DNA from 3 places in the Aliivibrio sp. A6 genome. Region 3 is predicted to be linked to each of the others. Evidence: predicted binding sites of a transcription regulator. Region 3 holds the regulator's gene; each other region holds the start of a gene.
What was found. The regulator PurR, encoded in region 3, represses purine synthesis genes. The targets are predictions, from matches to a motif close to TNANGNAAACGTTTNCNTNA.

Region 1: a site for PurR is predicted at 1,363-1,382, ahead of PVK70_RS14760 (inosine/guanosine kinase). Genes of this name have one in related genera too.
Region 2: a site for PurR is predicted at 1,407-1,426, ahead of pckA (phosphoenolpyruvate carboxykinase (ATP)). Genes of this name have one in related genera too.

Annotation. Positions count from the first base shown of each region.
Region 1 is NZ_JARACR010000027.1:23,935-27,222, reverse strand. Features, by position in the region: gene PVK70_RS14760 (inosine/guanosine kinase) at 1-1,246, opposite strand, end outside; gene PVK70_RS14755 (GMP reductase) at 1,709-2,752, shown strand; gene PVK70_RS14750 (hypothetical protein) at 2,834-3,034, opposite strand.
Region 2 is NZ_JARACR010000023.1:49,132-52,419, reverse strand. Features, by position in the region: gene hslR (ribosome-associated heat shock protein Hsp15) at 1-338, shown strand, start outside; gene hslO (Hsp33 family molecular chaperone HslO) at 390-1,265, shown strand; gene pckA (phosphoenolpyruvate carboxykinase (ATP)) at 1,607-3,232, shown strand.
Region 3 is NZ_JARACR010000036.1:17,016-20,303, forward strand. Features, by position in the region: gene torR (two-component system response regulator TorR) at 1-209, opposite strand, end outside; gene torD (molecular chaperone TorD) at 445-1,092, shown strand; gene purR (HTH-type transcriptional repressor PurR) at 1,366-2,373, shown strand; cyclic di-GMP riboswitch class I at 2,530-2,611, shown strand; gene PVK70_RS16465 (TfoX/Sxy family DNA transformation protein) at 2,738-3,288, shown strand, end outside.

The DNA.
Region 1 (3,288 bases), on a different contig from region 3:
AACGTGGTGAGTGTTGAGTTAATACTTCGTAGCTTGCACGGTTTGAATACTTACAAATTTGAGAGAAAGAAGAGTAAGTTAAATATTCTGCATCGTGCTTACTTGAGTTTGGCACATTCTCTTTATGGTAGTAATTTGCAGCCATGTCATGAAGTAAAGCAGATAATGCTGCATCGCCTGCACCATTAGTGTTTTTAATCTCCATTGGGCCACCCATGTAAGGGGCAATGTGAGAAGACACTTTAATTGGTTTGGTACATTGTGCTTTCATCATTGGGCGGCTGTATTCAAAACGGTTGAATTCAGGGATGTTACCAGGAAGAAGTGGCTTGTCCGTTTCGCGTTTAATGCTTTCTTCTGTAAAGCCAGCCATGTATAAACCAACAGGACCCGCAGTACAAAGTACTAAGTCAACCCACTCTAATGCTTTATCTGCTGCTAGTAGGGGATCTTTCTCACCAGTAAGGGCTTCAGCTTCTTCTTCGTTCATTGCAACAACCGTTACATTTTCTTTTAAGAAAGCTTGCCACCATTCTGCTTTGCCTTCGATAACGTACTTAGTGCCTAGAGTTAGAACTACAGGAACGTTATGAGATTTTGCACAATCAATCGCTTTTTGAACTGCATCCATCATAGGATCGCCTTCTTTACCACGAACTAGATAAGAAGAAATCACTAAAGCAGAGGCTTTTTCAAAGATATGCTCAGGAACGTGAGCAGGGCACAGTTGGTTCATGTCACCTTCATTGATTGCAAACGTGCGTTCGCCATCTTCAGAAATCAAGGTGTAACAACGACCGATAGGGCCTTGAACTGGTTGTAGGTGATCTAAGTCCATACGGCTTGTTGTATTACATAAGTAACGATAAGCGTAAGAGCCGATTTTGATGTTTTCACTCATAACGCCAAGCAGGATAGATTTGCTGTCTGCTAACACTGAGTAGTTATGAAGGGTATTACCAATGGTATCACCAGGATACTCATGACTGATCAAGTTTCTTTCAAACAGTTCTTTATATAAAGCTTCTGCTTTTGATTCTTCAAGAACCAGTGAATGACCTTTACTTAACTGGTGACGCGCTAAGAAATCATCATCGACCTTAGCTTCAATGTCGACAATGGTTTGACCAACACCAATAAGGTGGGTGCGTTCAAGTTTAGGCGTTTGTTTGATTTGATTCACTAATGGATCGCGAGTGTGAACAGGAAAATAGTGTTTAGACTTACGTTGGCCAGGAAACTTCATGAATTAAAGATCAGTTAATAAGTGAATTTTCCAAGATTATATCACAAGTTTTTTCATTAACGTTCATCAATCGATTAAAAAAATGAGATATAGATCACTCGTGATTTTTAATCGATTACCGCAAACGTTTACTTTGTAAAAATATCTTAAAATCTTATCAGAATGATGGTTTATATATCCTGCTGTTTTAGTGCAGTCTGTTAGAGTTATATTTTGCTTATTCTGCTGTTTTAGGTGAAGTGTTCTGTTTGTTGGCTTTTGTTTGCAGATTTATCAATAGTATCATAAAAAAAATTGAATTATCAGGCTTGCAGAATAAGTTTCCGGCCCTATAATACTGAAAACCGGAGCGCCTGCCAGCGCCCCGGTTTTTTTGTGCCTGCTATCTTGGATTGTTAACTGCCTTCTGCCAAAGGCAACAAGAGATAGTAGAGCCACTATCGATAATACGAGGAATTTATCATGCGTATCGAACAAGAATTAAAGTTAGGCTTCAAAGATGTACTGTTTCGTCCTAAGCGTTCAACACTGAAAAGTCGCTCTCAAGTCGAATTAACCCGCGAGTTTACATTCAAACACAGTGGACGTCAATGGTCTGGTACACCAGTAATTGCAGCTAATATGGATTCTGTTGGTAGTTTCGCTATGGCTAAAGCGCTTTCTGAGCACGGTGTAATGACGGCGATACATAAACACTACACTGTTGAAGATTGGGCTGGTTTTGTAAAAGAGAACGATGCATCTGTTCTTAAAAATTCAATGGTTTCTACGGGTACATCTGAAGCAGATTTCCAAAAGACAAAAGATATCATGGCATTAACAGATGACTTAATCTTTATTTGTATCGATATCGCAAACGGTTACTCTGAGCATTTAGTTCAATATGTAGAGAAAGTACGTGCTGAATTCCCAGACAAAGTGATTTCTGCTGGTAATGTTGTTACTGGTGATATGGTTGAAGAACTTATCCTAGCTGGTGCTGATATCGTTAAAGTAGGTATTGGCCCAGGTTCTGTATGTACTACACGCGTTAAAACAGGTGTTGGTTACCCACAACTTTCTGCAATCATTGAATGTGCTGACGCAGCGCACGGCCTTGGTGGTCGTATCATTGGTGACGGCGGCTGTTCATGTGCTGGTGACGTGTCTAAAGCGTTCGGTGGCGGTGCTGATTTCGTAATGCTAGGCGGTATGCTAGCTGGTCACGAAGAGTCAGGTGGTGAAGTTATCGAGCAAGACGGTAAGCAGTTCATGAAATTCTATGGAATGTCTTCACAAAGCGCGATGGACAAGCACTCAGGTGGTGTTGCTAAGTACCGTGCAGCTGAAGGTAAAACCGTACTATTACCATTCCGTGGTTCAGTTCATACAACGATTTCTGACATCCTTGGCGGTGTACGTTCAACTTGTACATACGTAGGCGCGGCGCAGCTTAAAGAGCTAACTAAGCGTACTACTTTCATCCGAGTACAAGAGCAAGAGAACAACGTTTTCGGTAAAGAGTGATAGCAAGGTTTATTGAAAGCATTTAATTGAAAAAGGGCCACAAATAAGTGGCCCTTTTTATTTTAAATAGGTATAGAAAAATCAATTATTATAGTATCTTTCGCCATCAATTACCCAGCTTGAAACAACGTTAGAGTCTCTTAGCTCTACCTTAATTTCGGTCATGTTTCGCGCACCTTTACCTAATAGTTCAGAGTAAAGTGTTTCTGCTTCTCTTTCTGCAGTTGCTTGGCCTTTTGTTCCTAGCTCAGCGGGTACTTTATATATAAATTCAGGTTTCATGGTAATCCTTCTCCTTTCAACTTCATTCTCCTAAACCATAACATGTTTCTTTAACAGAAGGTAAACTTATCTCTCATAAAAATAACGATTGATAAATAATTAATTATTTATCAATGATTTAAAGTGTTACTTGTTTTAACAGAGGCTCATTCATATAATCATTGTGATGACTGGATGTATTCACTTATTGAATTATATTGTTGCTTATAATGGTTTTAATTCTATAAATTGAGATAAGATCTCACTTTATAAAC
Region 2 (3,288 bases), on a different contig from region 3:
TTTATAAAACCCGTTCCATTGCTCGCAACATGGTTGATGGCGGAAAAGTTCAATATAACGGTCAACGCTCTAAGCCAAGTAAATTGGTTGAAGTGGGCGCTGAAATAAAGCTTCGCCAAGGCAACAACGAAGAGATCACCGTGATCATAGAGATAGTATCTGATCAGCGTCGTGGCGCACCTGTTGCACAAACTCTTTATAAAGAAACTCCAATCAGCATCAAGCAGCGTGAAGAGAATGCAAAACTACGCAAACTTAATTCACTTGGCAGCCCACACCCTGATAAGCGTCCAGATAAAAAACAGCGACGTGATATCATGAGATTCAAGCAACAATAACCGCTATACTGTGCGTAATGACAACCCTTAATACAATTGCTGGAGTATTTCATGGCAAATAACACACTGCATCGTTACCTATTTGAAGATTTATCTGTTCGTGGTGAATTAGTTCAACTAGATGATGCTTACCAACAAATCATTTCTAGCAAGGAATACCCTAAGCCAGTTCAAAACTTATTGGGTGAGCTATTGGTTGCAACGACTTTATTAACTGCAACGCTAAAATTTGAAGGTTCAATTACCCTTCAATTACAAGGTGACGGTCCAGTATCCCTAGCGGTTATCAATGGCGATAACAACCAGAAAGTACGTGGTGTTGCTCGTTTTAATGGCGATATTGCAGAAGACGCAACCTTGCATCAACTAATGGGTAAAGGTTATCTAGTTATCACTATAACACCAAAAGATGGTGAGCGTTATCAAGGTGTTGTTGCACTAGAAGGTGAAAACTTAGCACAGTGTTTTGAAGGTTACTTTGAGCGTTCAGAGCAACTAAAAACGCGCTTATGGCTTCGTCTTGGTGAATTTGAAGGTAAACCTCATGCTGCTGGTATGCTTCTACAAGTCATGCCTGATGGCACTGGCTCTGCTGATGACTTCGAGCACCTAGAGCAATTAACTGACACCATTAAAAACGAAGAGCTGTTTGGCTTAGAAGGCGAAGAAGTTCTGTATCGTTTATACAACCAAGATAAAGTACAACTGTTTGAACCTCAACAGGTTGAATTTTTCTGTGGTTGTTCGCGCGAACGCAGTGGCGGTGCAATCATCACTATTGAAAAAGCAGAAGTTGATGACATCATCAAAACTGAAGGGAAAATCTCTCTTCATTGTGATTACTGTGGCACAAGCTACGATTTTGACAGTATTGATGTTGCCAATCTTTTTGAACAAGCAACAAAAGGTAATGACACCGTTCATTAATTTACCGCATAGAATAAGTCTCTTATTTTGTCTCAAAGCCAGCCGCTAGGTTGGCTTTTTTATAACTAAATTTGATATAAACCACACTTTTTATTCCACTTATCCACACTTAATTTTGCTTAAATAATAATCAATTACATCTGGCGCAAACGATTTCATTAAGAGTAGAATAGGACTATTGCTATTTTGTGATGGCGATAAAACAACCACTACTACTTTATGGTTATTTTATGATTCATCTCCCTGTTTTCAATTTACCGCATTGTTAGCATGCTTAGCAGAACACAAATAATTACAAATAAATTAAAAGTCCCTACAAAAAATTCCTCTAAGGAGCACCTATGACTGTTATGGAACACAAAAAGGCTGCACAACTTGATCTTACTCAACATGGCTTAACTGATGTTACTGAAGTACTCCGTAACCCTAGTTATGAACAATTGTTTGAAGAAGAAACACGCCCAGATTTAGAAGGTTATGAGCGTGGAGTAATGACAGAGCTCGGCTCAGTTGCGGTAGATACTGGTATTTTTACTGGTCGTTCACCAAAAGATAAATACATCGTAAAAGATGAGACAACCAAAGATACATTATGGTGGTCAGATCAAGGTAAAAACGACAATAAAGCCATCACTCCTGCAGTTTGGGATGATCTAAAATCCTTAGTAACAAAACAACTCTCTGGTAAACGTCTGTTTGTTATCGACGGTTATTGTGGTGCTAACCCAGATACACGATTAAGTGTTCGTATTATTACTGAGGTAGCATGGCAAGCACACTTCGTAAAAAACATGTTTATTCGACCAACAGAAGAAGAACTTGCAACATTTGAACCCGATTTTGTAGTCATGAACGGTGCGAAAACCACTAACCCTAACTACGTAGAGCACGGATTAAATTCAGAAAACTTTATTGCCTTCAACTTAACAGAGCGAGTGCAAATCATTGGTGGTACTTGGTACGGCGGTGAGATGAAAAAAGGCATGTTCGCAATGATGAACTACCTTCTTCCGCTAAAAGGAATTGCTTCAATGCACTGCTCTGCCAATGTGGGTGAAGAAGGCGATGTAGCAGTATTCTTCGGTTTATCAGGAACCGGAAAAACCACACTCTCAACCGATCCAAAACGCCAGCTTATTGGTGATGATGAGCACGGTTGGGATGATGATGGTATTTTTAATTTTGAAGGGGGTTGCTACGCAAAAACCATTCGCCTATCTAAAGAAGCTGAACCTGATATCTACAACGCAATCCGCCGTGATGCACTACTAGAAAACGTTACTGTTCGTAGTAATGGCACGATTGATTTTGATGACGGTTCGAAAACCGAAAATACGCGTGTTTCTTACCCTATTTATCACATTGATAATATCGTTAAGCCGGTATCAAAAGCGGGTCATGCAAATAAAGTGATCTTCTTAACGGCTGATGCATTTGGTGTTCTACCTCCTGTAGCAAAACTAACGCCAGAACAAACTAAGTACCACTTCCTTTCAGGTTTTACTGCTAAGTTAGCAGGCACTGAACGTGGTATTACTGAGCCGACACCAACGTTCTCAGCAGCATTTGGCGCGGCGTTCTTAACACTGCACCCAACACAGTATGCAGAAGTACTGGTTAAACGAATGGAAGCCGTTGGCGCAGAAGCGTACATTGTTAATACGGGTTGGAATGGCACAGGTAAGCGTATCTCTATCCAAGATACTCGTGCAATTATTGATGCTATTTTAGATGGCTCTATTGACCACGCTGAAACCAAAAATATCCCAGTCTTTAACTTAGAAGTTCCAACATCACTACCGGGTGTTGATACTTCAATCCTAGATCCTCGTGATACTTACACTGACCCACTACAATGGGACAGTAAAGCAGAAGATCTGGCCCAGCGCTTCATTAAAAACTTCGCTCAATACACTGATAATGACGAAGGAAAAGCACTTGTTAAAGCGGGTCCTCAACTTAACTAAGTAAGCAAGATTATCCACCGATAACGTCAAGCCCTTCCCTTGTGAAGGGCTTTTTT
Region 3 (3,288 bases):
CTACGCAGTTCGCGTGCCAACAATAAACCATCCTCTCCTGGTAGGTTTATATCAAGCATAATTAAATCAACTTTTTGTTCAGCCAAAATAGTTCGCATTTCTGCACCTGTTTCAGCCTCGCTCACTTGATATCCCTCGGCTTCAAAATAGCCTACAAGTTTAGAGCGAGTTACCACTTCGTCTTCAACAACTAAAATGTGATAGCTCATAATTTTCTCTTTTTATGGTTATTTGGATGGTTCTTATCTTATTCTATTCATATTTTGTAATAATGCCAATTTTCAATTGATATATCTGTGATTTGTTTGATTCAAAACAAATCTTAACCAAAATTCGGCTTTAATCTTTACATATATATTTATACACGCTGTTAATGATAGGTGCTATTCCTTTTCACACTTATCCAGTACAATTCCCATATAAATTTTTTGGAGTGACGAATACATGAACGAATTGACTGCATTTAACGAACAACGCGCTGAAATTTACTGGTGGTTATCAAGTTTATTAACAAGCGAATTAACCGCAGAACAATTAGAAGAATACAATAGCTTTGAAGTTCGTACATTTTTATCAAACTTAGCTGAAACCGCAGAATTATCTAGCTCAGTGAGTGCTCTAATTGAAAAGTTAAATCAATTACAAAAACGTGAAGACGCACAACTTGAACTTTCTGCCGACTTTTGCCAAGCTTTTTTAGGTTCAGATAAAAGCAGTGCCCTACCTTATGCATCACTATACCTTGATAAATCAGGTCTTTTGAATGCAAAACCAGCACAAGAAATGCGTGCACTATTAGAGAAATATAACATCGCACAAAAAGCTGAATTTAATGAGCCTGCCGATCACATTGCCATTGAACTTGATTTTCTTGGTAATTTAATCGTAATGACAAACCAACAAGCTTCTGAAGAAGAATTTGAAGCTTACATGGCCGCTCAGTTAAACTTCATTAATGAGCAACTCTTATCATGGACACCACGCTTTAGCCAAATCTGCCAAGAGCGAGATGAGTTCGGCTTCTACGCAGCGGTTACACATTTCTTAGTGACGTTCTTACAGTTAGATGCTGCATTCCTTACTGGTGAGTAATTGAGTCACTCATTTTGATGATATAAATTAACAAGTACGTGATATAAATCAGATTACAACTAGAATTTATGAAATCAATAATTGTTTGCACTATACTTTACCTATAGTATGTGTACGCAAACGATAAAATTAAAACATTAAATAAAAGCCGCATTTTTAGCGGTTTTTTTCATTTATCAGGGCCTATTTATCTTCCATCAGTTCTTTAAAAGAGCAACACCTATTTTGTTGGAACATAAATAGCCCCTTATTTAACTATGTTAAGGCTTAAATATGGCTACAATTAAAGACGTTGCAAAATTAGCAGCGGTATCAACAACAACCGTATCTCACGTAATAAATAAAACTCGCTTCGTTGCTGAAGCAACACAAAAACGCGTGTGGGAAGCTGTCGACGAATTAAATTACGCACCAAGTGCCGTAGCTCGTAGTTTAAAATGCAACACAACACGAACTATCGGTATGCTAGTAACGCAATCATTCAATCCTTTTTTTGCAGAAGTAATGCACGGTGTTGAAAATTACTGTTACAAGCAAGGCTACACATTGTTTATGTGTAATACCGAAGGTGATCTAGAAAAGCAAAAACATTACATCCGTATGCTGGCAGAGAAACGAGTAGATGGCTTACTTGTTATGTGTTCTGATCTAAATGAGCAACTTCTTGCTCTTCTTGAGAAAAACACTGAACTACCTATGGTTATCATGGACTGGGGCCCAGACAGCCCACACACAGATAAAATCATTGATAATTCAGAAAAAGGTGGTTACTTAGCGACTAAACATTTGATTGAAAAAGGTCATACTGAAATCGCATGCATTACTGGTCAAGCAGATAAGGCAACGTGTAATGAGCGAATCCATGGTTTTAAACGTGCGCATGAAGAGGCAGGATTAGCCTTTAATCCAAATTGGATTTTAGAAGGTGATTTTGAATGTGCTTCTGCAGCTAAAGCGATAGATAAACTAATCGCAATGGACAAACAGCCAACGGCTATATTCTGTTTCAATGACATTATGGCATTAGCCGCGATTAGTCGAATTAAACAGTCTGGTTTACGTGTACCTGAAGATATCTCAGTGATTGGATATGATAATATTGAGTTATCTGCTTATTTCTCTCCACCACTCACTACAATTCATCAACCTAAGCGAAGAGTCGGAAAAACCGCGGTTGAAATTTTATTAGAGCGTATAAAAGATAAACATCACGAGCGTCGTATTTTTGAAATGCAGCCTGAAGTAGTATCTCGAAATAGTGTTTTTGATAAGACTAAATAATAAAGTTTAAATTTACAAAACAAGAACAATCAACGTCATTCTCAAGGAAAAGTTGAACCAACTTAACAAAAATGACGTTAATTTTATGGAGCAAGATCACATTTTTTGATTTTTTTTGGTCTCTTGACTTATTGATTGCTATATCATCATCCAAAGTCACGAACAGGGCAAACTGTGCGAAAGTGCAGGACGCAAAGCTTCCGGCCTAAGTTTTATATAGGGTAGCGGGGTTGCCGATGGCAAGTATTCTTTTATGCATTGTTAATTTTTACTTTAAAATAACAATTCTATATTTTGAACTTGCTACTATTTCCTCGGGCTCAGTTGTTTAGTGACATAGACTTACTAACCGAGAATTATTGCAATGGATAAACCAGTACTAAAAGAATCACTCCGTCTCCTCTCCTCTCTAGGAAAGATCACTTCACGTTCTATGTTTGGTGGTTTCGGTATATTTATCGACAGCACTATGTTCGCACTTGTCGTTCAAGATAAGCTGCATTTAAGAGCAAGTGATGACACTATCAACTTATTTAAAGAGCAAGGATTTGAACCATACGTTTATAAAAAACGTGGTTTTCCTGTCGTGACCAAATATTTTGCAATTTCAGCAGAATGTTGGGAAGAACCTGATTCAATCTTATTACAAGCGGTTATCGCTCTAGATGTCGCTAAAAAAGATAAAGAAAAACAGAAATCAGAAGGTCCATCTCGAATTAAAGACCTACCAAATTTACGATTAGCAACAGAACGAATGCTTAAAAAGGCAGGTATTAATACTGTTGAAGAACTTCGTGATACAGGGTCAGTTAACGCATACAAAGCCATTCAACAAACGCACTCTAGCAGTGTGAGCGATGAATTACTTTGGTCTCTTGAAGGTGCTATAAAAGGCACTCACTGGTCTGTTATTCC